DNA from 3 places in the Thalassospira sp. SN3W genome. Region 2 is predicted to be linked to each of the others. Evidence: predicted binding sites of a transcription regulator. Region 2 holds the regulator's gene; each other region holds the start of a gene.
The links. The regulator PhoB, encoded in region 2, activates phosphate uptake and scavenging genes when phosphate is short. The targets are predictions, from matches to a motif close to TNTCATAAAACTGTCA.
Positions count from the first base shown of each region.

Region 1: P8T57_RS12590 (diacylglycerol kinase family protein) is a predicted target of PhoB. The motif match lies at 6,838-6,853, and genes of this name have one in related genera.
Region 3: P8T57_RS15640 (HAD family phosphatase) is a predicted target of PhoB. The motif match lies at 4,295-4,310, and genes of this name have one in related genera.

Region 1 is NZ_CP121124.1:2,794,065-2,804,000, forward strand. It holds gene P8T57_RS12560 (3-deoxy-D-manno-octulosonic acid transferase) at 1-1,010, opposite strand, end outside; gene P8T57_RS12565 (lysophospholipid acyltransferase family protein) at 1,007-1,783, opposite strand; gene P8T57_RS12570 (ABC transporter transmembrane domain-containing protein) at 1,810-3,540, opposite strand; gene P8T57_RS12575 (hypothetical protein) at 3,799-4,632, shown strand; gene P8T57_RS12580 (glycosyltransferase family 1 protein) at 4,647-5,735, opposite strand; gene P8T57_RS12585 (UDP-2,3-diacylglucosamine diphosphatase) at 5,732-6,649, opposite strand; gene P8T57_RS12590 (diacylglycerol kinase family protein) at 6,867-7,829, shown strand; gene P8T57_RS12595 (TldD/PmbA family protein) at 7,837-9,186, opposite strand; gene P8T57_RS12600 (hypothetical protein) at 9,428-9,936, shown strand, end outside.
Region 2 is NZ_CP121124.1:1,467,744-1,477,679, forward strand. It holds gene P8T57_RS06595 (SDR family oxidoreductase) at 1-280, opposite strand, end outside; gene P8T57_RS06600 (calcium/sodium antiporter) at 439-1,401, opposite strand; gene P8T57_RS06605 (cation:proton antiporter) at 1,719-3,479, shown strand; gene phoB (phosphate regulon transcriptional regulator PhoB) at 3,542-4,237, opposite strand; gene phoU (phosphate signaling complex protein PhoU) at 4,255-4,977, opposite strand; gene pstB (phosphate ABC transporter ATP-binding protein PstB) at 4,999-5,802, opposite strand; gene pstA (phosphate ABC transporter permease PstA) at 5,804-7,153, opposite strand; gene pstC (phosphate ABC transporter permease subunit PstC) at 7,146-8,525, opposite strand; gene P8T57_RS06635 (PstS family phosphate ABC transporter substrate-binding protein) at 8,661-9,689, opposite strand.
Region 3 is NZ_CP121124.1:3,418,080-3,428,015, forward strand. It holds gene P8T57_RS15610 (DUF1499 domain-containing protein) at 1-275, shown strand, start outside; gene crcB (fluoride efflux transporter CrcB) at 377-769, shown strand; gene P8T57_RS15620 (RluA family pseudouridine synthase) at 766-1,863, shown strand; gene P8T57_RS15625 (hypothetical protein) at 1,952-2,224, opposite strand; gene P8T57_RS15630 (HAD-IA family hydrolase) at 2,428-3,126, shown strand; gene P8T57_RS15635 (SRPBCC domain-containing protein) at 3,116-3,601, shown strand; gene P8T57_RS15640 (HAD family phosphatase) at 3,609-4,223, opposite strand; gene P8T57_RS15645 (dienelactone hydrolase family protein) at 4,503-5,327, shown strand; gene P8T57_RS15650 (ABC transporter permease) at 5,402-6,172, opposite strand; gene P8T57_RS15655 (ABC transporter ATP-binding protein) at 6,191-6,985, opposite strand; gene P8T57_RS15660 (ABC transporter substrate-binding protein) at 7,063-8,085, opposite strand; gene P8T57_RS15665 (ATP12 family protein) at 8,351-9,070, shown strand; gene P8T57_RS15670 (ABC transporter ATP-binding protein) at 9,087-9,936, opposite strand, start outside.

The DNA of each region.
Region 1 (9,936 bases), 1.3 Mb from region 2:
TCCAGCGGGTTTTGCCCACCCGATGCGCAAAGGGTCTTGCCGATCAGGCATACCGGTGCAAGCCGGTAATAAAGCCCCATCTCGCCCATGGTGTCGCCAAGATAAACATCAACCTGATCGGTAATCACATGGCCAAGGCTTCGGCGCGCCACGCGCAGGCCCTTTGCGATCAGGTCGGTTTCGATATCGTTGGCCCGATCAGAATGGCGGGGAACGATCACCGTCAGAAGGTTTTCATGTTTGCTGGCAAGGCTTTTATGAACCTGCGCGCATGCGGCTTCTTCGCCGTCAAATGTACTTGCGGCAAGCCATACGGCACGATTGCCAATCTGTGTCTTGAGTTCGGACAACGTGTCGCTATCAACCGGCAGGGCGGGGGCTGCGAATTTCAGGTTCCCGACCGCACGAACATCGGTTCCCCCCAATGCGATGAAACGCCCGGTTTCCTCTGCCCCCTGACTGAGGATCAGGTCAAAGGCCGAGATCACCGGGGTAATGAAGGAAGGGAACCGGGAATAGCTTTTAAAACTTCGGGCCGAGATACGACCGTTCAGAAGTGCCAGTCTGGTCCCCGCCTTTTTGGCCTTTGTCAGAATGTTGGGCCAGAAATCGCTTTCAAGCCAAAGTGCAACATCAGGTTTCCAGTGATGCAGGAAACGGGCAACGCAGACCTGTCGGTCAATCGGAATAAACTGATGGATCACACCTTCCGGAAGGCGTTGATACATCATTGCCGCGGATGTGACGGTGCCGGTGGTGACAAGTATCGACACATCGGGAAAACGCGCGCGAAGGGCATCAATCACCGGCAGGGCGGAAAGGGATTCGCCAACGCTGGCCCCGTGTATCCAGACCAGCTTTCCCTTCGGGCGCAATGCGCTGGCATGACCGAACCGTTCGCCGATCCTTCCTGCATCTTCCTTGCCGCGTTTTTTGCGCCGTTGCAGATAAAGACCAAGTACCGGACCCAAAAGCCGTGTCGCAACGCGATAGGCGTAAAACAGGCTCATTTGGCCGTTTCCTGTTCTGCCGCCGCCACCACGGCCGACCGCTTCTGTTTGGGAAGTTCATCCGGTCCGGCAGGTTCAATCACGTCAAGGCCAAGCTTGGCATCGCTTTCCTGTGTCAGCTTGGTCAAAGCTGCTTCAAGTTCCAGCCGCTTTTCTTCCAATCCGTCGTCATCCAGATCGCGCGGGATATGGATGGGATCGCCCCAGCTAAAGACACCTTTTGAAAATGGAAGCGGCAAAACAAACCGGTCCCAACTGCCAAAAACGCGGCGTCTTGAGGCAGAATAGGTCAGTGGGAAAATCGGGACTTCGGCCAGTCGTGCGGCCTGAACGATGCCATCGGAAATCCGCATGCGTGGTCCGCGCGGTCCATCCGGGGTCATGCCGACGACTTCGCCTGCCTTGAGGGCCTTGAGAATACGCCGCAACGCTGCCGCGCCGCCCTTGCCTTGTCCGGTTGACCCGGCAATTGTCGCAATTCCGAAATGACCGATGGTGCGGGAAATGATTTCACCGTCGCGATGCGATGAAATCAGCATGTTAAACGGTCGGTTCCCCGCAACCGAACGCCATGTATAGGGCATCATCAGCAACCGCTGATGCCAGAAAGCCACGATAAAGGGTTTTCCTTCGGTCAGGAAATGCGCAGGATGATCGCCACCTTCCGTGTGCCAGCGACCGGTAAGACGAATGAACCGGATATAGGTTGCCGCAAGCCAGCACAAAGTGCTGCGCGCCTGATCGCTTTTTATGATCCGCTTATGAAACTGCACGCCAGTTTATCCCGATTTCTGTCGGCCTAGTTATCGCTCTCTTCCGAGAATTGCAGATTATAGAGATTGGCGTAAGCCCCTCCAAGCGCAAGCAATTCTTCATGGCGTCCCTGTTCGGTAACATGCCCGTTCTGAATGACGCAAATTTTGTCGGCATCGACAATCGTCGAAAGGCGGTGCGCGATGACAAGCGTCGTCCGTCCTTTCATCAATTCGGTCAGGGCCCCCTGAATGTGGCGTTCGGATTCCGTATCAAGGGCCGATGTTGCCTCGTCCAGAAGCAGGATCGGGGCATTTTTCAACATCGCACGTGCAATCGCGATCCGCTGGCGCTGGCCGCCTGAAAGCTTCACACCATGTTCGCCGACAATGGTGTCATAACCGTTTTCAAGTTGCAGGATGAAATCATGGGCTGCTGCATGACGTGCGGCTTCTTCGATTTCGGCATCGCTTGCGCCAAATCGGCCATAGGCGATGTTGGATCGAACCGTATCGTCAAACAGCGTGATTTCCTGGCTGACCAGTGCGGTCGCTGATCGCAGGCTTTCCAGCGTTACATCGCGGATATCCTGACCATCAATCGTGATCGCACCGGCATTGATATCATAGAACCGCGGGATCAGGTTCAGGATGGTCGATTTACCGGCACCCGACGGCCCGACAAGGGCAATCGTCTGACCGGCCTCTATATCAAGGCTGATGTTACGCAGCGCCGTCGTTTCATTGTTATAAGAAAAGGAAACATCCTTGAACTGGATGGCACCACCCTTGACCTGAAGCGTTTTGGCATCGTCGGCATCGCGAATTTCCGGTTCGATATCAAGGACGGTAAACACGCGCTGCGATGCTGCAAGACCGGCCTGCAAATTGATATTGATATTGGCAAGGCGCTTGACCGGCTCGTAGGCCAGCAACAGGGCCGTGATGAACGAAAAGAAACTGCCTGGATCGCTTGCCCCGTCAATGACGCGGCTACCGCCGTAAATAATGATGGTCGTGATCGCAGCGCCGCCGAGTGTTTCCATGATAGGGGACGAACGTGCGCTGACTTTCTGCGCCTTGAAGCTCAGATCAAAGACGGTTTCAACAAGCTTTTCCATCCGCGAACATTCATAGGGCTCCATGCCATAGGCTTTGACATGGCGGACACCTTGGAAGGTTTGTTCAAGGAGGGTTGCAAATTCACCGATCTGCTGCTGGGTGTTGGCGGAAACCTTGCGCATGCGCTTGCCCAGGCGGGCAATCGGCAGGATGGCGGCGGGAAACACCGTGAACGCAATGATGGCAAGCTGCCAGTCCTGATAGAACATGACGCCAATCAGCACGATGGCGGTCAAAAAGTCCTTGCCAAAACCGGTCAGCGATACGGAAACGGCGGCCCGCATCGCGGTGATATCGCTGGTGAAACGCGTGATCAGTTTGCCGGTATTGGTATTGTGGAAGAACCCGATATCAAGCCGGATGACATGTTCGTAAAGCTTGTTCTGAATATCGGCAAGGATGCGACCACCGACATAGCTCATCAAAACCGACTGCCCATAGTTGGCAAAGCCTTTCAGCGCAAAAGCCGCAAGGACGGCAACCCCGACAGGGACCAGCATCGCCGGGTTCTTTTTGACAAAGACCTCGTTAATCACCGGATCCATCAGATAGGCATAACCGCCAGTCGCGGCAGCCATAAGCGCCATGCAAATCAGAGCCAGGACAATCTTGCCGAAATAAGGGGCAACCGCATCCTGAACGATGCGTCTGATCATTGGCCACGTATTCCAATGTTCCGTCGTGTGATCTAGCGAATGCTTTGGCAATGAATTCTTCCCGGTCGTGCGACGCCATTTCCGATTGTGTCAGTCCGACACTATCTATATGGATGAGGCATCATGGATATCTTGATCTTTCCGGGCTGTTGCTAGCATGCCCGGGCAGGTGCGGCAAGCCGCAGCAACGTAACTTAACTGATACTGACAGGGCCTGCAGGAATGCAGGCCACGAAAAACGACATATAAGATAAAAAAATGACAGAGCAACTCCACGATATCGTGGAACAGACGATTGCCCAAGGTGTTGGCGCACGGGTTTTTCCATTGCGGTGGAAAGGACGGCGTATCTGGATCAAACAGGCTGTCCGGCCAAAGCAAAAGGGCTGGCACCGCTTGCAGCGTTTTGTCGCAACCCTGACGCGGATACCGATGTTGCGCCCGACAGTGTCGCCAGGCGGCAAGGCCGGTCTGGCAAGCGAGGCTGAAGTCCTTCGTGCCCTGAACCGTGCAGGCGTTCTGGTGCCTGATCTTCTCGAAGTCGCCGATAACTGGATCGCTATTGGCGATAACGGAGCGATCTTGCAAACCGTAATCAGCGATGCGGTCAAGGCTGGGGATGAAGCACGTGTCGCTGAACTGATTGCCATGGCCGGAACTGCATTGGCGGATTTGCATGCCAATGGTTTTGCGCATGGTGCCCCTCTTTTGCGCAACATGACCATTCGGGATGATGGCAGGATCGGTTTTATTGATTTCGAAGAAGACCCCAATAAACGTATGCCATTGCCCGACGCACAGGCGCGCGACATTCTGCTGTTTGTGTTTTCCATACAGCGCGGTTTTAAACGTCGTCCCGATCTTTTGCGTTCCGGATGGCAGGCTTATCTGAGCCGCAGCGGCATGACCGCACCACAGATGAAACCTCTGTCCCGTATCGTGGCGGTTATCCGGCCGGTTTATGTCGCGCTTAAACCGTTCCGTCGGTGGCTTGGGACGGATGCGATCAATGCGATGCGGGCATATGGCACTCTACGCCGAAGCCTGCGAGGGAAAGAAACCCCGCAGGACGGATCTCAGTTTGCCAGATAATAAACGGCTGCCGGTTATTGCGCCGGCATGACAATCGCCGGTTCTTTTGCTTCGGTTATGTCTTCAACGGCCAGACGTTTGGCTGCCGCCCCGTCAAACCCGCCTGAAAACGGTGCCAGATTGTGCAGGAACTGACTGGCGGAATTGCGCCAGCTATATTGTTCTGCGAGTGCGCGCGCATCCTTGCCGTCAAGTTCAAGTGCCGCCATCGCCGCCTTGCGAAGGTCGGCATCAATGGCGCCTGCCTTGGTCCCGCGCACGATATCGGCTGGTCCCTGAACCGGGAAAACCGCAACCGGGGTTCCGGACGCCATCGCCTCAAGGATGACAAGGCCGAAAGTGTCGGTTTTGCTAGGGAAGACAAAAACGTCTGCCGATGCGAAACAGACAGCCAGTTCTTCGCCAACCTTTTTCCCGAGAAACTGTGCATTCGGGTATTTCGATTTGAGTTCCGCCAGTTGCGGCCCGTCGCCGACAACAAATTTTGTCCCCGGTAGGTCAAGGTCAAGGAAATGGCCGATATTCTTTTCAACCGCCACCCGACCGACAAACAGCCAGTGCGGTTTTGGGAAATCCCCGAAACTTGCATCGGGTCGCGGTTTGAACAGGTTAAGGTCAACACCCCGCGACCAGATATTCAGCCTGTTAAAGCCGCGATCAGCCAGCTCTTCGCGAAGCGATTCCGTGGCCACCATGACCGATTGTGATTTGTTATGGAACCGTCGCATCCCGCGATAGGAAATCGAAAGCGGCAGCCGTGTCCGCGCATGCAGATATTCCGGGAACCGGGTGTGATAGGCTGATGAAAACGGTAGTTCGCGTTTCAGGCAATAAGCACGTGCCGCCTGACCCAATGGGCCCTCGGTCGCGATATGGATCGCAACCGGCTGCAGGGCATCAATCATCCGGGCCAGTTTGCGTTTGGCAAACAGGGCCAACCGGATTTCAGGATAGGTCGGGCAGGGGATCGTCCGGAATTGATCAGGCGAGATGATATGCACATCATGTCCCATCTCGCCCAGTTCGCTGCGCACGGTTTCAAGGGTGCGCACCACACCATTTACCTGAGGATACCAGGCATCGGATACGATCAAAATTCTCATGCGGTCTTTCCAATTGGCGTGCCGCTGCTCTTTTTGGAACTGGCATTGGCAGCACGGTTATTGTCCCCGACAACCCGAAACAGCGACATCAGTTTGCCCAATCCAAGGGATGGGGCACTGGCAGCATCGCGGCCGGGTTGGGAATGTGTCATCGCCATCTGGCGCATTTCAGCCCAGTACAGCAGTTCAAGCTTGCCGTTCTGGTCTTCGGTAAGGGCCGTGCAGCTTTCAACCCAGTCGCCGTCATTGCAGTAAAGGACATCGCCAATCATGCGTTTTTCGGCATGATGGATATGCCCGCATACAACACCGTCCACCTTGCGCTTGGCAGCTTCGTGGGCGACGGCATTTTCAAAATTGCAGACGAACTGAACGGCGTTCTTGACCCGGTTCTTAAGATAGGCCGACAGTGACCAGTATCCGTAACCCAGTTTGCGACGGATGCCGTTATAATAACGGTTCAGGACAATCGCGAGGTTGTAGGCCGTATCCCCAAGATAGGCGAGCCACTTGGCGTATTTGACCACACCGTCAAACTCGTCGCCGTGAATGATCAGAAGCTTTCTGCCATCCGCCGTCTCGTGAATGTCGTTCATCTTGACTTCGACATGTCCAAAGGTCATATCGACAAACTCACGGGCGAATTCATCATGGTTGCCGGGGACAAAAATGACCTTTGCCCCGTTCTTGGCCTTTTCCATGATTGTCGTGATAACGGCGTGGTGGCTTTCGGGCCAGTACCAGCTTTTCTTGAGCCGCCAGCCGTCAATGATATCGCCGACCAGATAATAGGTATCTGCCGTCACTTCATTGAGGAAATCCAAAAGAAGATCTGCCTGACATCCACGCGTTCCGAGATGGACGTCCGAAATCCAGACCGTGCGGTAATGCGGTTGCAGCGTCATCGCTGTCATTGCCGCTCCTCCGTATCCTGCCAAAAGGATGGCTGGAATTCGACGGTTTTACATGCCGAATAGTGTCCCCAACCAGTAATGGTTTAAAACAAATCGCGCGAATATATAACCCGTTCATATAAATTTATCGGTTCTGTCAATATACTGTTACATGTTTCATTTTCTATAAAGAGAACGCGAAAGTAATGTTTCATTTTTATTACGGAAGTTTTTCGCAATGACCCATTCCGGGGTGACTGTTATCTTCAATCCGCGCGCTGGCGGGAATAAACAACGTTTCCTTTCAAGCATTTTGCAAAAAGCCGGTGTAAAGGTTGAATTGTTACAGACAACCCATCCCGGTCATGCTCGCGAACTGGCGCGCAAGGTTCGTGCCCATCAACGGCTGTTTGTTGCCGGTGGCGATGGATCGCTGAACGAGGCCCTCAACGGCCTGCTTGATGCCCAGATCGAAGGTCACGAAGTCCCGCCGCTTGGCATCATTCCGCTGGGAACGGCCAATGTTCTGGCGGTCGAGGTCGGGCTTGAAATCCGCGCACAGGCGATTGCCGATTATATAAACAATCCGGCCCAGGTTTGGGTGCGGCCCGGTCTGGTTAATGGCCGGGCATTCTTTTTGATGGTCGGCATGGGGGCGGATGCCGATACGGTCGCAAATGTGTCACTGAAACTCAAACGACTGATCGGCAAGGGTGCCTATGTGATCGAAGGTTTGCGCAATATTATCTTTCCGCATCACCGCGATTTCGAAGTTAATATCGGGCGCGAACAATATCGCGTTGCCGGTGTGGTTGCGACCCATGCCAAACATTATGGCGGGGCGTTTGTTATTTCCCCCGATGCCAAACTGACCGATAACAGCCTTGATGTCGTGCTGATGCCCGGCAGCGGCTTTATGGCGCTGGCACGCTACGGGATTGCTTTGACCCTGAACCGGTTGCATGCGCAAACCGACGTGTCGGTCGTGCAGACCGAACGTCTGACCATCACCAGCCATTGCGGCCCCGCACCCTTGCAGATTGACGGCGAAAGTGCCGGTAAACTGCCGTGTGAAATCAGCCTGTCGCCTTATCCGGTGCGGGTTATGGTGCCTCAGGCCTATGCCGACCAATGCAATGGCCGCCAAAATGAAAACAGGGATGCGCAAAACGCACCCCTGTTACAAATCACATCTGGGTAATTTTGGCTTATTGCCCGGCCAGCGTCATGCCATCAATCCGGATTGTCGGGGCATTCGTGCCGTATTTGAAGGTCAGGTCATTGGCCGGAATGGCCGTTTTGAACATGTCCTTCAGGTTTCCGGCAACCGTGATTTCGGAAACCGGATAGGCCAGCTCGCCATTTTCGATCCAGAAGCCCGATGCCCCGCGCGAATAATCGCCGGTCACGCCGTTGACACTGCTGCCGATCATTTCGGTAATATACAGGCCCTGCTTGATATCCTTGATCATGTCGGCGGGCGAAATGGTGCCCGGTTCCATGTAAAGGTTGGTGGTGGATGGTCCTGGCAGGCTTCCGGCCCCGCGCGATGCGTTGCCGGTCGATTTCAGGCCAAGCTGGCGGGCGGACCGCAAATCCATGATCCAGGTTTTCAGAACACCATTTTCAATCAGATGGCGTTTCTCGTTGGCGACGCCTTCGGCGTCAAACGGTTTGGACCGCAGGCCACGTTTGCGGTGCGGGTTATCAATGATGTTGATCCCCGGCGCAAAGATTTCCTTGCCCATGGCATCCAGAAGGAAGCTGGTGCCGCGTGCAATGCCCGATCCGTTGATCGCACCGGCCAGATGGCCGACGAGGGATGCCGAAACACGCGGGTCATAAATCACCGGCACCTGCGTGCTTTTGACCTTGCGCGGGTTCAACCGTTTCAGGGTCTTTTCCGCCGCCTTCAGGCCGATATCGACCGGATCGCGCAGATCGGTCGAAAACACCGCACTGTCATAATCATAATCGCGTTCCATCCCGGTGCCGGTTCCTGCAAGGACCGATACGGAAATGTGGCTGCCGCTGCCAGCATAGGAATTGGCAAAGCCGTTGGTCGCGGCAAGCGTGATCTGGTGGGTGCCCCAACCGGCATCCGCGCCCTCGGAATTGGTGATACCTTCAACCGACCGTGCAGCCTCTTCACAGGCGGTCGCCCACGCCATCAGTTTTTCTTGGCTGACTTCGCCCGACTCGCAAAGCTCAAGCGCCTCGACATCAAATGTTTCGGCCAGTTCGGATGGATCGGCAATGCCGCAGAACGGGTCTTCGGGGGCGTTTTTCGCCATCGCAACGGCGCGCTCGACCAGTTCGTTCAACGCGCTTTCGCTGGTATCCGATGACGACACAACCGCCTGCTGCTTGCCGATCAGAACACGCAGGCCAAGATCGGCCCCCTCGGATCGTTCAAGCTTTTCCATCTTGCCCAGTCGCTGCGATACCGAAAGTGACGTGCCTTCGACATAAACGGCATCCGCATCGTCAGCACCCGCCTTTTTTGCGCGCGCCAGCAGGTCGGTGATGCGATCGAGTGTCATATCGGTTTTGGGCATGGAAGCTCCCTTTGGTCGGAATGTGGTTTCCTATGGTTATAGGCAGGCTGATCGCTTTTCGCAAAGGGCAAGAAAAGGCAGTCGCCTGAAAGACCCAACCAGATACCGTCTGACGCACATTTGAATGAACCATTTAGCGAAAACCGATCTTTGGTCATTTTTTCTTCGCAAGTTGCTATTATGACCTGAAATCCGAACCGGGACGAACCGGAAACCTGCAAGAGAATGACGGGAAACACACGTGCGAAACCTGTTTGTGGCAACACTGCTTCTGGGCACTTCCCTGACGATGTTGCAAGCTGATGCGCAAGAAGCCAAAACTGCGGCACCAAACGATACGGTGGCAGCACCAGTCACCGCCAATGATCTTTACCGCGAAATGCGCATTCAGGCCGGACAATATGCCGCGCAAAACCGTCATCAGGTTCTGGTCGGGGATTTTACCTGTGACGATATCAATGACCAGATCGTCGGCTGGGTGGATCGTGACAATCCCGAGGGACCGTTTTTCGATGTCCTGATGGTCACCAGGCACAATGGTCAATTACATTCCGAATTCAAACAGATCCCGTTTGCGCAATCGGAACAATACGCCCTTTGCATCGACGATAAAACCGCCCCGCCAGTCATGAGTTGGCAGGTCAACGACCCTGAATATATCCGCGATGTGATCGGTGATGGCGACCTTTGCAATATCGCCGTGCGGGTCGATGATTTCATGTGCGACGCGCCGCAATTCTTCTGGTCGGA
Region 2 (9,936 bases):
TGGATGCATTATTGATCAGCACACCAATCGGGCCAAGTGCAGCCGTTGCTTCGCGTACGACACGGCTGCTGTCTTCTTCCTTGCCAAGATCAGCGGAAATAACGCAGGCGCGACGACCAAGGGACCGGATTTCCTCGGCAAGCTGTTCCGCATCCCTGCGCGAGGAATGGCAATGAAGGGCAACATCATAACCCTGTGTCGCCAGATCAAGCGATAAAGCCCGTCCGATACGCTTGGCAGCCCCGGTTACAAGAGCCGTTTTAGGCATTTTCCCTGTCATCTGGTTTCCATCCCGTTCATCAAGATGCGCCCCTTCCCGGGGAAGGCAGCCCCCTTAAATATCGGCCGCCGTCATTTATGTTTGGTCATTCCGGAACTTACAATCAAACCCGCCAGCCGGTCCATAACCGCATTTACCGTTTCAGGCATGAAGATCAATCATGCCGTAACCAGACTCGCGACATATCCCAGATAAGCCAGAACAAAGACGATCCCGGTGATCCGCGACACTCCGCGCAGGAAATAGCCGACCACCAGCAAAAGAATGGTAACTGCCAGCATGATCCAAAGATCGGATTGCAGAATCTGGTCTGGCACGGCAATCGGCGCAATCAGCGATACACCACCGATGATCACCAGCAGGTTCAAAAGATTGGAACCAACAACATTGCCAAGTGCAACGTCGGAATGCCCGCGGAACGCAGCAACAATCGATGCCGCCAGTTCAGGAAGCGATGTTCCGAATGCGACAAGGGTCAAGCCAATGACGGCTTCGGACACACCGAACTGACGCGCGACAGAAACACCACCATCCACCAGCAGATCCGCCCCATAGGTCAAGGCGACAATCCCGATAACCGTAGCAACAATCGGCTTGAGCCAACCACTTGGTACTTCGCCGACTTCGTCGACTTCTTCCTCATGCAGGTGGCTGGCATCACCCGGGCTTTTTTTGTCATGCTGATAGGTAAAGTACCAGATCGCTGCCAGAACCAGCAGCATCACCGCCCCAGCCCAGCGTTCGACAACGCCAAACATGCAAAGCCCGATGAACAGAACGGTTCCCAGCAGCATGGTGCCGCCATCGCGTACAACCATGGTCCGCGATGCCGTAATCGGTTTTAGAACCGCTGTTGCGCCGAGGATCAAAAGAATATTGGCAATGTTAGAACCAACCACGTTCCCCATCGCGATGTCGCCCGACCCGGCAAGCGCCGCATTCAGCGACACGACAAATTCGGGGGCCGACGTCCCTGCGGCAACCACGGTCAAACCGACAATGATCTTGGAAACCCCCATCAACAGCGCCAGACCGACAGCACCGCGAACAATGAACTCACCACCGGCAGTCAAAAGCACAAGACCACCGATAATCTGCAAATAGGGGATGAACTGTTCCAATTCCGGCCTGCTCGTTTGGGGAAATTTCTGATTTTTTCATGCCCTTTTACAGGCCAGCGGAACATGGCATTGCGAACGCAGAATAGCAAGCTGCGTCGTCCCGTCGTAATACCATTCTTCACATCGGTGTGATGCGGTTCCCACACTGGCACGCATGCCGAAAGCAATCGTCGCGGTCGCCTGCTCTTAAGACGTGTCATCCATCACAGATGCCCTCTCATACGCGAAATTTCCATAGAAATCATAGGGGTATTTCCGCTATCCTGATTTGAACGACTTCCTTTACACGCCTATCTGCGCCGGACGCATAATCCATCATGTCACACAGCGTTCTTTTCGAGCTGTTCCTTGTCCTGACCGCCGCGGTGATTGCCGTCCCGCTGGCACAGAAATTACGTGCGAACTCGATCATCGGTTTCCTGATCGGTGGCTTTTGCATCGGCCCTTTCGGTTTTGGCCTGATCAGTGACCGCGAAGACATTTCAACCGTCGCCGAGCTTGGCATTGTCTTTCTGCTGTTCATGATCGGTCTTGAATTGTCGCGCGAACGCCTGCGTGTGATTGGGGGCCGGTTCGCGACCCTTGGTTTCCTGCAGATCGGCGTCACGATGGCCGTGATGTTCGGTGTATTGCTGCTGATCAATTACGATATGCCCGCCTCCATCGTGATTGCCGGGGCGCTCGCCCTGTCATCAACAGCCATTATCCTTAAACAGCTTTCCGATGAGCGCCAGTTGCACACACGTTTCGGGCGTGCAGCCCTTGCCATCCTGCTGTTGCAGGACGTTGCGGTTGGTCCCTTCCTGATCATGGTGCAGGCCGCAGGCAATGCCGGGAGCGAAACCAGCCCCTGGATCAGCGCACTAAGCGGTGTGGGGGCGGTTGCTGTATTGTTGCTGACCGGTCGTTATCTGCTGCCACGACTGTTTCGGTATATTGCGGCCCTTAAAAACCCGGAACTTTTTGCAATCGGGACCCTGTTTGTCGTTCTGGCTGCCAGCACATTGACCGAAGCCGCGGGCCTTTCAATGGCGCTTGGTGCCTTTATCGCCGGAGTAATGTTGGCCGAAACCGAATTCCGCCATCAGATCGAAGCCGACATTTCGCCATTTCGCGGTGTTTTCCTGTCGCTGTTCTTCATGTCTGTGGGAATGTCGGTCAATGCCAATGTGGTCATCGGTCAGGCCGGAACGATCATTTTGTGGCTGATCGGGCTTCTGGTCATAAAGGCAGCGGTTCTTTTCGGATTGTCCCTGCTGATCGGCTTTAACCGGGCATCGTCAATCCGGGTCGCCATGAGCCTGGCCGCCGGTGGTGAATTCGCCTTCGTCATGCTTGCACTGGCATCGCAGAACGGGGCGGTTCCGATTGACATCGCCGTGATGCTGATCCCGGTGGTTGCGATTTCGATGGGTCTGACGCCGACTTTGATTTCGCTCGGCCATCGCATCGAACAGAAGCTTCATCCCAAGGAAACCGATCAGCTAAGCGAGATCTCGGATGAAACCGACGGCATTCAGAAACATGTTCTGGTGATTGGTTGCGGGCGCGTGGGCCGGGTTCTGGCCCGTCTGCTGCGCACCAAGGAAATCCCGTTTATCGTTCTGGAATCCGATGCCCAACAGGTTTCGCGTGGCCGAGCCGAAGGTCTGCCGGTTTATTTTGCCGATGGGTCCCGACCGGAAACATTTCGTGCCGCCCATACCGAACAGGCCCATATTGCCGCCGTTGCCATGGGCAACCCGCACGCAACGGAAAAGACCGTCGCCTTGCTGCGACAGCATTATCCGCATCTGAAAATCTTTGCCCGTGCCCAGGACATCACCCATATCGGTCCGCTGTCACGCAGTGGTGCCGATGCGGCCATCCCAGAGGTACTTGAAACCGGTTTACGCCTGTCCGATCACGTTCTGGCGGCCTGCGATATCCCGCAGGAAGATATCGATATCGAAATAGCCAAGTTCCGGCGTGCCGATATGCTGCTGATGAACGAACTTGCCCCGCGCACCGCGCGCCAAAAAACCGAAGACCAGGCACAAAAAACTGCCAAACCGGCAAAATCCAGGAAAAGCACCTGAAACGCAAAGACCCCCATCACAATAATGGGGGTCTTTCGTTTCGTCTTCCGGAATAACCGCAATCAGGCGGCTTCGACATCCAGTGCATAACCCGCGGCACGAACCGTGCGGATCACATCGCGCGTTCCCTTGACGTCATTCAATGCCTTGCGCAGACGACGAATGTGAACATCAACCGTGCGGGTTTCGACATAGATATTCGGCCCCCAAACCGCATTCAGAAGCTGCTCGCGCGAGAAAACCCGCCCCGGATGTTCCAGGAAATAACGCAGCAGACGGAATTCGGTCGGGCCAAGATGGATAGCCTTGCCGTTACGACTGACACGATGGGCGGCCAGATCCATTTCGATATCGGAATAGATCAACTGCCCTTGTGGTTGCGCCGGACCGGATCGACGCAGAAGTGCGCGAATACGAGCCAGCAATTCACCAATCGCAAACGGCTTGGTCACATAATCATCGGCCCCGGTATCAAGGCCGCGGATGCGGTCGCCTTCTTCGCCACGCGCCGTAACCATGATCACCGGCAAATCGCGGCTTTCAGGCTTCCGGCGGATCTGGCGGCAAACCTCGATCCCTGACATCACCGGCAGCATCCAGTCCAGAAGGACCAGATCGACATGGGTTTCGGCCAGAATTTTCAACGCTTCGTCACCGTCCCCGGCTTCGACAACCTGCATCCCCTCGCGTTCGAGGTTGTAGCGCAACATGGTTACGATTGCAGCTTCGTCCTCGACGATAAGAACCGTTGGGTCCATCTTCCTATGCTCCAGTGTCACTCATTCGGTTCTACGACGGCAAAGTTCGCCGCGTCATTTTTTGGCCGAGTATCCATCGGCAGGTCTTCGCCCTTGATCCGGTAATAGATCGTTTCGGCAATGTTGGTCGCATGATCGCCAATACGTTCGATATTCTTGGCGATAAACAGCAGATGGGTCGATGCCGTGATGTTACGCGGATCTTCCATCATATAGGTCAGCAGTTCACGGAACAGGGAATTGTACATATCGTCAACTTCCTGATCGCGCGCCCAGACACGCTGGGCCTTTTCCGCATCACCTTCGATATAGGCATCCAGAACGTCCTTGATGATTTCCTGGCACAGCTTGGCCATGTTCGGGATCACCTGAACCGGGCGGATCGGCGGCACCTGGTTAAGAACCTGCGCACGCTTGGCGATGTTTTTCGCCAGATCACCGATACGTTCCAGATCGTTGGACAGTTTAAGCGCGGTCACCACCTGCCGCAGGTCATCTGCCATCGGCTGACGCAGGGCCAGAAGACGTACGGCAAAATCCTGCACTTCCTGTTCCAGCGTATCGATACGGTGATCGGAAAGAATGACCTTCTCGGCCAGTTCCGAATCCCGTTTAACGATCGCACGAATGGCGGAAATCAGCTGACTTTCGGCAAGCCCGCCCATCTGCGAAATGATGTTGTTCAGACGGGTCAGTTCTTCGTCAAACGAACTGACGATATGATGTTTCTCATCGACCATCGAAAATACTCCTGCCCGGACTTAACCGAAGCGACCCGTAATGTATCCCTTGGTGCGTTCGTCCTTGGGATTGGTGAAAATCTGATCGGTTTCGCCCACTTCGACCAGCTTGCCGAGATGGAAAAACGCCGTGCGCTGCGACACGCGGGCAGCCTGCTGCATGGAGTGCGTCACGATCACAATGGTGTAGTTCGAACGAAGCTCGTCGATCAGTTCCTCGACCTTTGCGGTTGCAATCGGGTCAAGTGCCGAACACGGTTCATCCATCAGGATGACTTCGGGGCTGACGGCAACCGCACGTGCAATGCAAAGACGCTGCTGCTGCCCACCAGAAAGACCGGTTGCCGGTTCCGGCAGACGGTCTTTGACTTCTTTCAGTAGACCCGCCCGTTCAAGCGAGGTCATGACGATTTCATCGAGCTCGTCGCGCGAATTCACCAGACCGTGAATACGCGGGCCATAGGCCACGTTGTCATAAATCGACTTCGGGAACGGGTTCGGTTTCTGGAACACCATGCCAATGCGCGCGCGCAACTGAACAACGTCGATTGCCTTGTCATAGATATCACGGTCATCAAGCGTTACCTTGCCCTTGATCGTGACACCGTCAATCGTGTCATTCATGCGGTTCATGCACCGCAGGAAGGTTGATTTGCCGCAGCCCGACGGGCCGATAAGTGCTGTGACCTGGCGTTCGACAATGTCAAGATTGACATCAAAAAGCGCCTGGTTGTCGCCGTAGAAAAGATTGAGGTCACGGGCCGTCATTTTCGGGCTAGTGACTGACGGCTCTGCCGTCATTGCGCTTTGAGTTACAACAGCCATTTTACCACTTCCGTTCAAATTTCTTGCGCAGATACACGGCCAATCCGTTCATCAGGATCAGGAAGCCCAGCAAGACCATGATGGCCGCCGAAGTCTTCTCGACAAAGGCACGTTCCGGACTATCCGCCCACAGATAAATCTGCACCGGCAGAACTGTCGCCGGATCAAGTGCACCGCCCGGGATATCAACAATAAACGCCACCATACCGATCATCAGAAGCGGCGCGGTTTCCCCAAGAGCCTGCGCCATGCCGATGATGGTCCCGGTCAGAATACCGGGCATCGCCAGCGGTAACACATGATGGGTCACCGTCTGAACCGGCGACGCCCCAAGACCAAGGGCCGCCTGCCGGATCGACGGCGGCACTGCCTTGATCGCCGCACGTGATGCGATGATGATGGTCGGCAATGTCATGAGGGCCAACGTCAGACCACCAACAACCGGGGCCGACCGCGGCAGGTGCATGACATTAAGGTAAACCTCAAGCCCAAGAAGACCGAACACGATCGACGGCACAGCCGCAAGGTTGTTGATGTTGACTTCGACAATCGTCGTGAACCGGTTTCGCGGTGCAAATTCTTCCAGATAGATCGCCGCCAGAACACCAATCGGAAACGACAGTATCAGTGTCACAGCCAGGGTATAGAAAGACCCGACCGCAGCGCCCCAAATCCCGGCCAATTCCGGTTCGCGGGAATCACCATTGGTAAAGAACCGCGTATGGAACTGCTTTTCAACCGATCCTTGGGAGACCAGTGAATTGTACCAACCAATTTCCTGATCATTCAGGCGACGGTCGCCTTCGTCTGTGTTTGCACTGATGTAACCTTTGTTGAGCATATCAAAGTCGTCACCGGAAATCAGCCAGACCTTCCGGGTCTGTCCGATCAGAGACGGATTTTCAAGCACCCTCTCGCGCAGATCATAAGATGCCCCGCCCGAAACAATGTCATAGAGATCACGCCGTTCGCTACGTCCGCTCACTTCCGGGAACTGTTTGCTCAGTGCATCCCTGATCAGACCATCAAAATTGGCCCGGCCAATAATTGCCGGGTCACCTGTTCCGTCCGGATCGATCTTGGCCGGGTCGAAAAAGATTTCCATCTGAACATAGGTCTGGAAAAAGGCACTATAACCTTTCGAAATGATCGAATAGCCAAGCACAACCAGCGCCATAAGAGCGATGGCAATTGCGCTTAAGCCGTAAATCTTGAACCTGCGTTCCGCTGCGTAACGTTTTTTAATGTTACGTGCCAATTTCGGGCTGTCCCAGTCAACCGGCGTGTGCAGATTGCCAGAGATCACTTTTGCGGCGGCTCTGTCTTCCATAAGCGATGCCATATCAGTCATATTTCTCGCGATACTTCTGAACAACCTTAAGGGCAAACACGTTCAGACCCAAGGTGATAAGGAAAAGAAGCAGACCCAGTGCAAATGCCGACAGGGTTTTGGCACTGTCGAATTCCTGGTCACCGACCAGAAGTGTTACGATCTGCACGGTAACAGTGGTCACGGCCTGCAACGGGTTTACCGTCATGTTGGCGGCGAGTCCGGCAGCCATCACAACGATCATGGTTTCCCCAATCGCACGCGACACCGCCAGCAATACCGCACCAACAATACCGGGCAGGGCTGCGGGGAAAATCACATGCCGAATGGTTTCAGACCTTGTTGCACCAAGGCCATACGATCCGTCGCGCAACGACTTCGGCACCTGTGACATGACATCATCAGACAGCGATGACACGAACGGAATGATCATGACCCCCATGACCAGCCCCGCAGCCAGCGCACTTTCGGAACTGACATCAAGTCCAAGCACAGCACCATTGTCGCGCAAGAACGGAGCAACTGTCAGGGCCGCAAAGAAGCCGTAAACAACCGTCGGAACACCCGCCAGAATTTCAAGCGCAGGTTTGGCAACGGCCCGGAATTTGGGCGATGCATATTCACCCATATAGATGGCAGAGAACAAACCGACCGGCACCGCCACAAACATTGCAATCAGCGTAATCAGCAATGTTCCAACAAAAAGTGGGATTGCGCCAAATGCACCGTCGGACGCCACCTGATCTGCGCGGATGGCCGTCTGCGGGCTCCATTCCAGACCGAACAGGAAGTCCAGCGGGCTGACCTTGCCAAAGAAATGCAGCGCTTCAAACAAAAGCGAGAAAACAATGCCGACCGTCGACAGGATGGCAATCGCCGAACACACGATCATGATATAGCGAAACAGCCGTTCGACATTGTTTCGCGCGCGCATTTCCGAAGAAATCCGGCGATAAGACAGAGCCAAGCCCACCAGGGCAACAGACACCATCACGACAATAAGAGCCGCATTTGCGATGGTGTTAAGATTGGCAAGCCGATGGCCGGCCTCTACAATCTCGGGAGAAACGGTAAGATGTTCCCCGCCTCCGGCAGCAATTTGCGAGATGCTGTTAAGCGCCAAAGATAACAGCCCGGAATTGGACGTCACTTCTTCGGGAAGATCGGCAACGATCATTGTCTGAATGATCGTCCCTTCAAACATCATCCAAACCAGCAAAAGGCCCAAAGCCGGCAGGCCGCACCACAACGCCGTATACATCCCGTAATGCGCAGGCAGCGAATGAAGATTGCTGTATCGACCGTTCGACAGGGCAACCGCGCGCTGTCGACCGAAATAAAATGACACGGCACACAGGAGTGCCAAAGCAAGCAGCAAATAGGTCAGGGACATTGCGATTAATCCATTTGCCAAAGAATGACCAAAAAACTTGGTGCGCGTTTAAGGCAGGTCCAAGAATAAATCAATTAAAGCCTGAAAACAAAGAAACCGGTGGCAGAAAAGGCTGCCACCGGTTGAAAGATCGCGTTACATGCTCAGCGGAGCAAGGTTCAGCGCAGCATTACGGACTGCTTCACGCTCGGCCGCATCCATCGGGATGAGACCACGGTCAGCAAGGTAACCTTCGTCACCAAATGCTTTGTCGGAGGTGAATTCGGTCAGATATTCTTTGATACCCGGAATGGTACCAACATGGGCGTTCTTGACATAGAAGTACAGCGAACGCGAAACCGGGTAATCACCAGCAGAGATGGCTTCGAAGGTCGGCTCAACACCGGCAATCAGGGAACCCTGAAGTTTGTCGCCGTTCTGATCAAGGAACGAGAAGCCGAAGATGCCAAGCGCATCATGGTTTGCTTCGAGTTTCTGAACGATCAGGTTGTCGTTTTCACCGGCTTCAACATAGGCACCGTCTTCACGAACGCCTTTGCAAACTGCACCGTGCTGATCTTTGTTGTCCTTGATTGCCTTAATGGCTTCGAAGGAGTCACAGGCTTCTTCAAGTACCAGCTCGGTGAAGGCATCACGGGTACCGGAGGTCGGGGGCGGGCCGAGAACTTCGATTTTAACGTCCGGCAGGCTCGGGTCGATTTCGGCCCAGGTGCTGTACGGGTTATCGATCAGCGACTTGCCGTCTTTCGAAGGAACGGTTTTGGCCAGCGCCAGGAAGATCTGTTCTTTGGTCAGGTCAAGACGCGGAGCATCTTTGGAGTTCGACAGAACGATACCGTCGTAACCGACTTTGACTTCGGTGATTTCGCTGATGCCGTTTTTGGCACAGGTTTCAACTTCGGACTTCTTGATGCGACGCGAAGCATTGGTAATGTCCGGATGCTGTTCGCCAACACCGGCGCAGAACAGCTTCAGACCACCGCCGGAACCGGTCGATTCAATAACCGGTGTCTTGAACGAGGTGGTTTTACCGAATTCTTCAGCAACCGCAGTTGCGAACGGGAAAACGGTGGACGAACCAACGATACGAATCTGGTCGCGTGCCTGAGCCGCGCCAACAAAGGCAACGCTCATCAGCGCCGCAACAGCAAGAGTCTTCTTCATGGTAAATTCCCCAGTAATTGTTCCAAACCGGAACGGTGCAACGATCTGCGAGGCGGACTCTAACGCTGGGTGCTTACGGTATTGCGTCACTTTTGTTAACATTATGTGACAACGCATCGGAGATGAAAAAAACCTCGAAAAAACCTTTATTTATCAAAGGTTTTCTAAAATAGATCCGGGCCGGAATCAAAACTGAAACCGGCATTTTTCCTGTTTCCAGCCGCAGGTTTTACAGTCTTCGTTACAT
Region 3 (9,936 bases), 2.0 Mb from region 2:
CCTTGCAGGCAACCGCGGGCGCACAAGGCATGAAACTTGTCGAGGGGAATGGATTGGCGCTTGAATTGCGCTTCCTTGCCCGGACGCCTGTTTTCCGTTTTCCCGACTGGGTTGATGTCAAGGTCATTCCCGGTGAAAATGGCGGCAGCCGCGTTTTTGCCTATTCCCGATCCGTCTATGGCAGTGACGATTTCGGCCAGAATGAAAAACGCCTGAAATCATGGATGGCGGCAACCGTCGCCCTGATTGGCCGGCAGGCCGCGCCGCAGAACTGATTGTTCGTTTGCGACGGGGTTTGGTTGGTGTACCGGAATGCGACCCGCCCATGATGTTTTCACACGTGACTTTTCAGAACTGAAAGACTAGGTTCCGCGCCATGCAATTTTCACCGTTGTTTATCGCATCCATCGCATTGGGCGGGGCTATCGGGGCGGTTGCCCGATATGGTGTTTCGGCCCTGATGGGGGCGACACTTGGTCACGGATTTCCATGGGGGACTTTGACGGTCAATATCGTCGGCTCCTTCCTGATGGGACTTCTGATCGAGCTTTCGGCGGTCAAGCTGTCGCTCAGTCCTGAAATGCGGGCCTTCCTTGTGACCGGCTTTCTGGGGGCGTTTACAACGTTTTCGACTTTTTCGCTCGATGTCGCGACCTTATATGAACGCGGTAATATCGGCCTTTCTGGCCTTTATGTCGCGGTTTCGGTCTGCGTTGGCATCGCAGCATTGTTCGGCGCAATCGCGCTGGTAAGGGGAGTTCTGCAATGAGTGGCGTCACTCTGCGCAAGGTTAAGAATGACGAAGCCGAAATGCGGCTGGATCGCTGGTTCAAACGGAACTGCCCGGAATTTACCTTTGGGCAGGTTCAGAAGTTCCTGCGGGGTGGTCAGATCCGTGTTGATGGCAAACGTGCCAAGGCCGGTCAGCGCCTTGAGCCCGGTCAGGAAGTCCGTGTTCCCCCCGCGCCGGTCATGTCGGGCGGCGGTATGGGGCCATGGGCGGAGGGCAATTACGATGCGGCCAATGCGGCCCAGCATGTAAAATCCGGCCCGGCCAAATCGAACGCGACCGAGGAAGAACTTCAGGCGCTGCGCGATTCCGTCATTTTCTATGACGAAGTGGTTCTGGCGATCAACAAGCCCGCCGGTCTGGCGGTGCAGGGCGGGACCAATACCGACCTTCATGTTGATGGCATGCTTGATGCGTTAAAGCTTGATAGCAAGGAACGCCCGAAACTGGTGCATCGTCTTGATAAGGACACCAGCGGCGTGCTGTTGCTTGCACGGTCGGCATCGGCGGCCAATGCCCTGACCAAGGCATTCAAGGACAAGACCACGCGGAAATTGTACTGGGCGATTGTATCGGGTGCGCCCGATGAACGCGAAGGTCTGATTGATGCCCCGCTTGCCAAACATGGCGGCAAGGGCGGTGAAAAGATGGTCATCGACGAAAAAGAAGGCAAATCGGCCCAGACGATCTATCGTCAGTTGGCCCGTGCCGGACGCCGTGCGGCGTGGCTTGCCCTGTCGCCGCTAACCGGTCGTACCCACCAGCTGCGCGCGCATTGTCAGGCGATGGAATGCCCGATCCTTGGCGATGGTAAATATGGCGGGGCCAAAGCGTTTCTTGATGGACTGTCAAACCAGATGCATCTGCATGCGCGCGCGATTGACTTTCCCCATCCGGTGACCGGCCATCGCGTCGTGATCGAAGCCCCGGTGCCCGAACATTTCAGCGCAACCATCAAAGCGCTGAACTTTGATCCGAAAACGCCAACCAAATTCCTGACGCCGGAAATCCACCGGGAAAAGGAAATCAAACCGAAACCCAAGGCAAAGCCGTCCCGGTTGCGGAAAAGATAACGGATGCGTTCAGTGTCCGAAACGCGAAAAGCCGACGCAGTGCGTCGGCTTTTTCGTCCCTGTCAACGGCGTTGATGACAATCGATCTTTAAGGGCGCGCGACCATTTTGTCGAAGCGGTTGATAAACGCATCATGAACCCGGCGCAGATGTTGGGCGTGGACCGTATTTCCCGTACGTTCGCACATTTCCGCCTGGCTTTTGATCATAATAGCAATCCGTTTGCGCCCCCGTGGGGTGTGCACCATGCTTTCGCCTTCCTCAAGGGCGGTCAGAAGGGGGATGTGTTCACACTCGGCAATCGCGAGGATTTCCTCCTCGCTCAGATCGCTAAAATCGATGCAGTCCCGCAGTGTGAGCATGTTCAGCCTCCGCAGTTTGCGTGCTAACAGGATCATCCTAACCCTACCTTGGGGTGTTCGAAAGCGTGTTGAAATTTACCATTGGTTTCCATTGCTTGCCGCAGAGCAAAAAATGCGTCGACTTTGCATGGGCTAGAGACTCGATCTTTGGCGGACTTTGGAATAGTCTCCGCCGCGATATGAACAGAACTGGATGACTTTTGATGGCGAACGATCCGCTCAGGCTTGTGGTTTTTGATTGTGACGGTACGCTGGTTGATAGCCAGCATGCGATTGCGCATTGCATGGATCATGCCTTTGCCGCACATGACCTTGATTGCCCCGGCCTTGAAAAGACACGTACCATCATCGGTCTGAGCCTGCCTGAAGCGATCCGCAAGCTTGCCGCACCGGGCATGATCGATGACGCAATTATTGAAGGCGTCACCGCGGCCTATAAGGCGGCATTCTTTGAATTGCGCCAGACCCCGGATTTTTACGAGCCGCTTTTCCCCGGTGTGCGCGAAATGCTGGCCGCACTGGATACGCGCAACTGGCTTTTGGGGGTTGCGACGGGCAAGGCGCGCCGCGGTCTTGATGCCGTTCTGGCGCGCAACGCACTTGAAGGCCGGTTCGTTACCCTTCAGACATGCGACAATCATCCGAGCAAACCCCATCCGTCGATGTTGCATGCGGCCATGGATGAAACCGGTGTGGATGCGCCCAATGCGGTGATCATTGGCGATACCGCCTATGATATCGAAATGGGCCGGGCGGCGGGGATGCTGTCGATTGGTGTCAGTTGGGGCTATCACGATATTGAAACGCTGAACAATGCCGGGGCGCATGCCGTGATTGATCATTTCGATCAGCTGCCCGGATTGCTGGAAACCATGTGGGGAACTGGCCGCGATGCTGCCTGAAGCCGATCACAAAGATGACGATCTGAAACCGATCCGGGTGGAAATCACCGTTCCGGTCGAACCGGAATACGCGTTCGAGGCATTCACCAATGGCTTTGGCAATTGGTGGCCGACCGACAGCCATTCGCTGGCGCGTGAAAACTGCAAATCTGTCGAAATCAATCCGGGCCTTGGCGGCAAGATTGTCGAGCATGCCAAGGGCCGCGATCCGGTGGTCTGGGGCACTGTCGATATCTGGCAGGCAGGCGAACATGTTGCCTTTACCTGGCATCCGGGCTGGGAAGAAGGGGCTTATACCCGCATTAGTGTCACGTTCGAACAGAATGCCTTTGGCCGCTGTGTGATCCGGCTCAAGCATTGGGACTGGGAAAATCTGGGCGAAATCGCCCCGATGGTCCGCGACGGCTATGAAAGCGGCTGGAAATATGTTTTCGAACAGTGCTTTGCCAATTACCTGACGGCCAAGCGCCACTGACTGCTTTTTAAAGCAGGCCATATTCCATCAAATCGCGGCGCAGGCGGATCGGGTCACGGAACCAGTGGGTGGCAAAGCCCATTTCGCGCGCCTGCTGGATATTCTTTTCGCTGTCATCGATAAACAGGGTTTCGCGCGGATCAAGCTTGAACCGCGCGGCGGTCAGATCGAAAATCTGCGGGTCGGGCTTGGCCAGTTTTTCCTGACCCGATACCAGAATGCCTTCGAAATGGCTTAGGAAACCGAACCGTTCAATCGCATGCGGCCAGGTATCCGCCGACCAGTTGGTCAGCGCAAACAAACGCACATTGCCGCGTGATTTCAGTTCTTCAAGAATATGAACGGTGCGGTCAATCGACCCCTTCATCATTTCCGGCCAGCGGTCCATCCATGCCGCGATCTGGTCGCTATATTCCGGATAGCGATGCTGAAGATCGGGTATTGATTTGGTAAAGCGAAGCGCACCCTTGTCATGCAGGAAATTCCAGTGCGGATGACAGATTTCTGTCAGGAAACGTTCCATTTCGGCATCATCTTTGAAAATCTTGCGATACAGATGCCGTGGATCCCAATCGACCAGAACGCCGCCCAGATCAAAAAGAACCGTTTCGATAGTACGCATGATTTCCTCGGATGATTGGGAACGGGATCGACGTTTGGCTGTTAAAGCAGGCAACAGCAGACAGGGCAAGGGGACATTTGCATGACAATTGCCAGGATGGCGGTACAAAGGGTTGATCTGTAACGGGTTTGAGTGCGTACTCTTTGGGGTGACAGGGATTTATGACGCGCGCGTGATTTGCAAATTCTTCGCTTCTTGCGAAATGATGACGCTAAGAGCATCATGCAAAATACAACCTGATAAAACGCCTGATCGTAACCAGACAGAGGAGGCTTGAATATGTGCACGCTTGACGGATGTGGCGTAAACGACCATCTCGGCCCGCCGCCGAAGGCCACGGATGAAGATCGCCGTCTGTTCCTTAAAGGCGCGGTTGCCTTGCCGCTTGCGGTTATTCTGGCCGATCCGATTTTGGCCCATGCCGCCGGATCGACATTGTCCCCCGTGACCATCACCACGCCGGGCGGGGAAAAAATGACCGCCGAAATCGCCATGCCGGCAACCCTTCCGGCCCCGACCGTCATTCTGATCCATGAATGGTGGGGCCTGAATGATCAGATCCGCGCGGTTGCGGCAGAATATGCCAAGCAGGGCTATATCGCGCTTGCGGTTGATCTGTATGGTAAGCCGCCCGCAACCTCGGCCGACGGGGCAAAGGCGCTGATGTCGGCAGTCAATCCGGCGATTGCCACCGAAAAATTGCAGGAATCCGTCAAATTCCTTAAAAATCACAAGGATTCAACCGGCAAGGTGGGAACGGTTGGCTGGTGCTTTGGTGGTGGCTGGTCGCTCAATACCGCGCTTGCCGCCGATGTCGATGCGGTTGTTGTCTATTACGGCAATGTCAAAAAGACCGCCGAGCAGGTTTCAACCCTGAACGCGCCGCTGATGGGGCATTTCGGCACCCTTGATAAAAGCATCAACAAATCGATGGTCAACGGGTTCGAGGAATCCCTCAAGGAAGCCGGGAAAGCCGACTATCAGATTTTCTGGTACGAAGCCGATCACGCCTTTGCCAATCCGACCGGCGGCCGTTATGACGCCGAGGATGCCAAACTGGCGTGGGAACGCACGATGGGTTTCTTTGACGCCCATCTGTCCTAAGGCTTTATCGCAATCGCCAGAACATCAAAAGGCCGGGGTTTTCCCGGCCTTTTGCGTGCCCAAGCGGTGCGATCTTAATTGGTCGGATTTCCGCGATTGGCCCATTTGGTGGACCGGCGTTCGATGATGTTAAACAGCTCGTACATCGCAATCCCCATCACCGCGATCACCAGCAACCCGGCAAACACCAGCGGCATGTTGAATTTCGACGATGCCGACAACATCAGATAGCCAACACCAAGGTTTGATGCGACGGTTTCGGAAATCACCGAACCGACAAAGGCCAGCGTGATCGCAACCTTGAGCGATGCAAAGAAATAGGGCATCGCACGTGGGAATCCTACCTTGATCAGAATATCGCGCCGGGTCGCGCCAAGGGATCGCAACACATCGCGCAATTCCGGTTCAAGCGTTGCCAGTCCCGTCGCCACATTGACAACAATCGGGAAAAACGAAATCAGGAATGCGGTGATGATCGCGGGCACCGTACCGATGCCAAACCACATGACAAGAACCGGGACAAGTGCCACCTTTGGCACCGAGTTGAACCCGACCAGAAGCGGGTTGGCCGCGTCATAAACCGCCTTGCTGGACCCGACAAGCGCGCCCAGAACCACACCAAACACGACCGCAATGGCAAAGCCCGCCAGGGTCGTATAAAGCGTATGAACCGCATGCATCCAGATCGCACCGCGGAAATCCCAGCCGACCATGATGCTTTCCGACGGGGTCGGCAGGATATAGACCGGAATATTGAAAATCCGGACAATCAGTTCCCAGATCACGAAAAGCCCGATTGCACTGATCCAGGGGGTGGCTTTGGACAGGTCTTTTTTCTTGGCCATGATGCTTTCAACCTTCCCTTATGCCGCGCGCACGTCACGGATGTGACTGCGCAATTCGTGGACCAGATCGGTGAAGGGCTGCGTGAATGTCGTTTCCTGATCGCGCGGGCGGGGCAGGGTGTTTTCACGCTGGACCAAAATCGTACCCGGGCGCTTGGACATCACATAAATCGTATCGGCGAGATAGGCTGCTTCGCGCAGATCATGGGTCACCAGGATCACGGTAAAGGGCCGCACCATCCAAAGATTTTGCAGGATGTCCCAAAGCTCTTCGCGGGTGAAGGCATCAAGGGCACCGAACGGCTCGTCGAGCATCAGAAGATCGGGTTCATGGATCAATGACCGGCAGAGCGATGCGCGTTGCTGCATCCCGCCTGACAATTCCCACGGGTATTTGTTTTCTTGGCCTTCAAGCCCGACACTGGCCAGAAGCTTTCGCGCGCGGTCTTCATATTCGGCACGGTGCTTGCGCAGGCGGTTGCGATGCGGCTTGACGATTTCCATCGGCAGCAGGACGTTATCAAGGGTCGTTCGCCACGGCAGAAGGGTCGGGTTCTGAAACGCCATGCCGACGATCTTAAGCGGCCCGGAAACTTCCTTGTTATCGACGATAACCGTGCCTTCGCTGGGCGGCATCAATCCTGATACCAGTTTCAGCAGCGATGACTTGCCACATCCCGAAGGTCCGACAACGGCAATGAATTCGCCCTTGTTGATCTTCATGTTTGTTGTTTCCAATGCCAGATCGTCACCTTCGCTGTAACGAAGCCGGACATTGTCGAGTTCGACAAAGCTTTTCGACACGGCAGTCATCCCCCTGCGTATCCTGATGATTTATTATGTGTCGGGGCCGGTTTGCCCGGCCCCGTTTGCGTGGTCTGGCGTGGCAGTTATTTCAGCATCCGGTCTTTATCGCCGGGCATGAAAATGTCGGTGAAGATATCCGCAACGGTTGGCTTGTTTTCAATGCCAAATGCCAGGCTGACCTGGTCAATCGCCTTGTTCATGCGGTCGGTCTTGATCTGGCCCATGCCTTCTTTAAGCGTCACCTCGGTGACGACATTGTCATCAATCGTCATCTGAAGGCGCTGCAATTCAAGGGCCGGGTCAATCAGCGGATCGGTATCCTTAAGGGCCGCAATGGCTTCTTCGGGGTTGGCAATCGCATCACGCCATCCCTTGACGACCGCACGCAGGAATGCGCGCAGTTCTTCCGGATGGTTTTCCATCATGTCGGGCGATGCAATCATCGCATTGCCATAGAAATCCATGCCGTAATCGAAATATTTGAAAACGGTCAGATCATCCTTGGAAATGCCCTGTGCCTGAAGGTTCAGGATTGATGTGAAATAGTGACCGGTGATCGCATCAACGTCACCACGCACCAGCATCGGTTCGCGCAGCGGCGGGTCCATGCTTTCCCATTTGACATCGTCAAGCTTAAGCCCGGTTGCCTGTGCAAAGGCCGGGAAAAGTTTGCGCGATGCATCGAAAACCGGCGCGCCCAGCGTCTTGCCAATCAGGTCTTCGGGCTTGGTGATGCCGCTTTTTTTCAGCATGAACAACGAAAACGGCGGGCGGTCATAAACCATGAAGACCGACTTCATCGCGCGATCCGGGTTCGATGCATTGAATTCCAGCATCGAGTTGATATCGGCAAAGCCGACATCATAGGCGCCGCTGGCAACGCGTGTGATCGAACCGACCGATCCGTTCCCGGAATCAATCGTCACATCAAGGCCCTCGTCGGAGAAATAGCCCTTTTTCTTGGCCAGCACATAGGGGGCTGCCGGGCCTTCGAATTTCCAGTCGAGTGTAAATTTGATCGCCATCTGGGCCATGGCGGATTGCGCACCAAGTGCAACGGCAATGCCGACGGTCGCGCCAAGTAGCCGCGCTTTAAGTCTCACCATTAATGAAGCCTCCTGTTTCGGGTCTTTTTGACGACCCATTGACCGAATGATACCCCTGATCGCACAGCAATGCCTGTGCCAAATCCCTTTTTTGCCGGTTTTCCTGATATGAAGGGACTGTTACGGGCAGAGTACGGTTGTTTAATAAATGGTCAATGGGGTAAATTGATCAAAAATTATACAGAAATTCTTGATAATCGCCTTTGAACATGGCGGTCCAATCAAATCGCTTGCACATGGAAACGGATTTGGGCATATCGCCATCATGCTTACAAAATCGATCAAACGTTTTTACAAAAAAGCCGAAGCCGTGCGCGACGAAGATGCGCAGGGCTGGCGTATCCATCTGGACGGAAGGCCGGTAAAATCGCCGTCCAAGGCCGAATTCGTGTTGCCGGCGGAACCGTTGGCGCATGAAATTGCGGCCGAATGGGATGCGCAGGGGGAAAAGGTTCTGCCGACCACGATGCCGATCATGCAACTGGCCGCAACCGCGATTGACCGCGTGCGCCCGCACCGGTTTGGCGTGATTGCGGAACTGACCGGATTTGGCCGGTCTGACCTGTTATGCTATCGCGCATCCTTCCCCGATGACCTTGTCCGCCAGCAGGCCGAAGCATGGCAGCCGTTGCTTGACTGGGCGCATCATGAACTGGGTGTGTCGCTTAAAGTGACCGAGGGCGTGATGCCGATCTCGCAGGAAGACGAGGCCCTTCTGCGTATTCAGGACGAGATCGAGGCACTTGATGATTACTACCTGACAGCCCTTCACACCCTGACGACGGTGTCGGGATCGGTGATCATCGGGCTTGCGACCCTGCGCGGCCGGATCAGTGCCGAGCAGGCGTTTGAGGTTTCCCAGCTTGATGAAAGCTATTCCATCGAGCATTGGGGTGCTGATGCCGAGGCGGTTGCGCGCCGCGAACGTCATCGCGCGGAACTGCTGGCCGCGGGGCGGTATCTTGATCTGATCGGGCAGCGATAAACATTCGTTGCCCTGATCAATTCATCCATTTCGCGATCATGCGATGCTGTACGGCGGCCTGTGCCGCCATCCGGTAATAGGACAGCAATTCGCGCATTGGTGATGACATCCGGTCAAAACCGGAAATGAACGCGACAATAATCCCGACCGATGTTTCGCCTTTGATCGCAAGATAGCCGCCCACAATCAGCACCGAAAGCGGGGCAAGCGCATTAAGCAGATTGATCAGGGTTTTCATTCCGAACTTGAGGATGAAAAACCACATGCGGTTGTTATAAAGGTAACTGATGCCGCTATGGATCGGGTCCAGAAGTTCCTTGTGATCGTCATCTTCGCCAGGGTGGAGTTCGCTTAGTTCGTCGCTGACTTCGCGCATTTTTTCCACGCGCTTTTCAATCAGCCGGTTGATCTGTTTTTGAATGACCGGCACCAGCGCGATTTGCGGGATCAGCGCCAGAATACCGATCAGTCCGATGATCGGCTCGACACTGACCATATAGCCAATTCCGAAAATCAGCATCCCCGCATTCACGACCGGCTGCGACAATCCATCGCCCACAAAGCCGCCCAGTTTTTCGATTTCCGATCCGATGATCGAAACTGCCCGGCCATTTTCGCCTTCGCCATTGCCGGTGCGGTCTTCGGCATAAAGGCGGCTGAGATGGCGGCGGTTGTGGCGGATCGCACTTTCACTGAGCCAGCCTTCATACATCCGAAGCATGAATTTGGTCGCCGAATGAACCACAACAACCGCCAGATAGATCACCGCCAGCATGGTCAGAAGCGACATATCCTGTTTGCTGATCGCATCGTCGACCAGGCGGCGTTGCAGTTCCAGCGGCACGATGCCAAGGGCCGCCACCGAT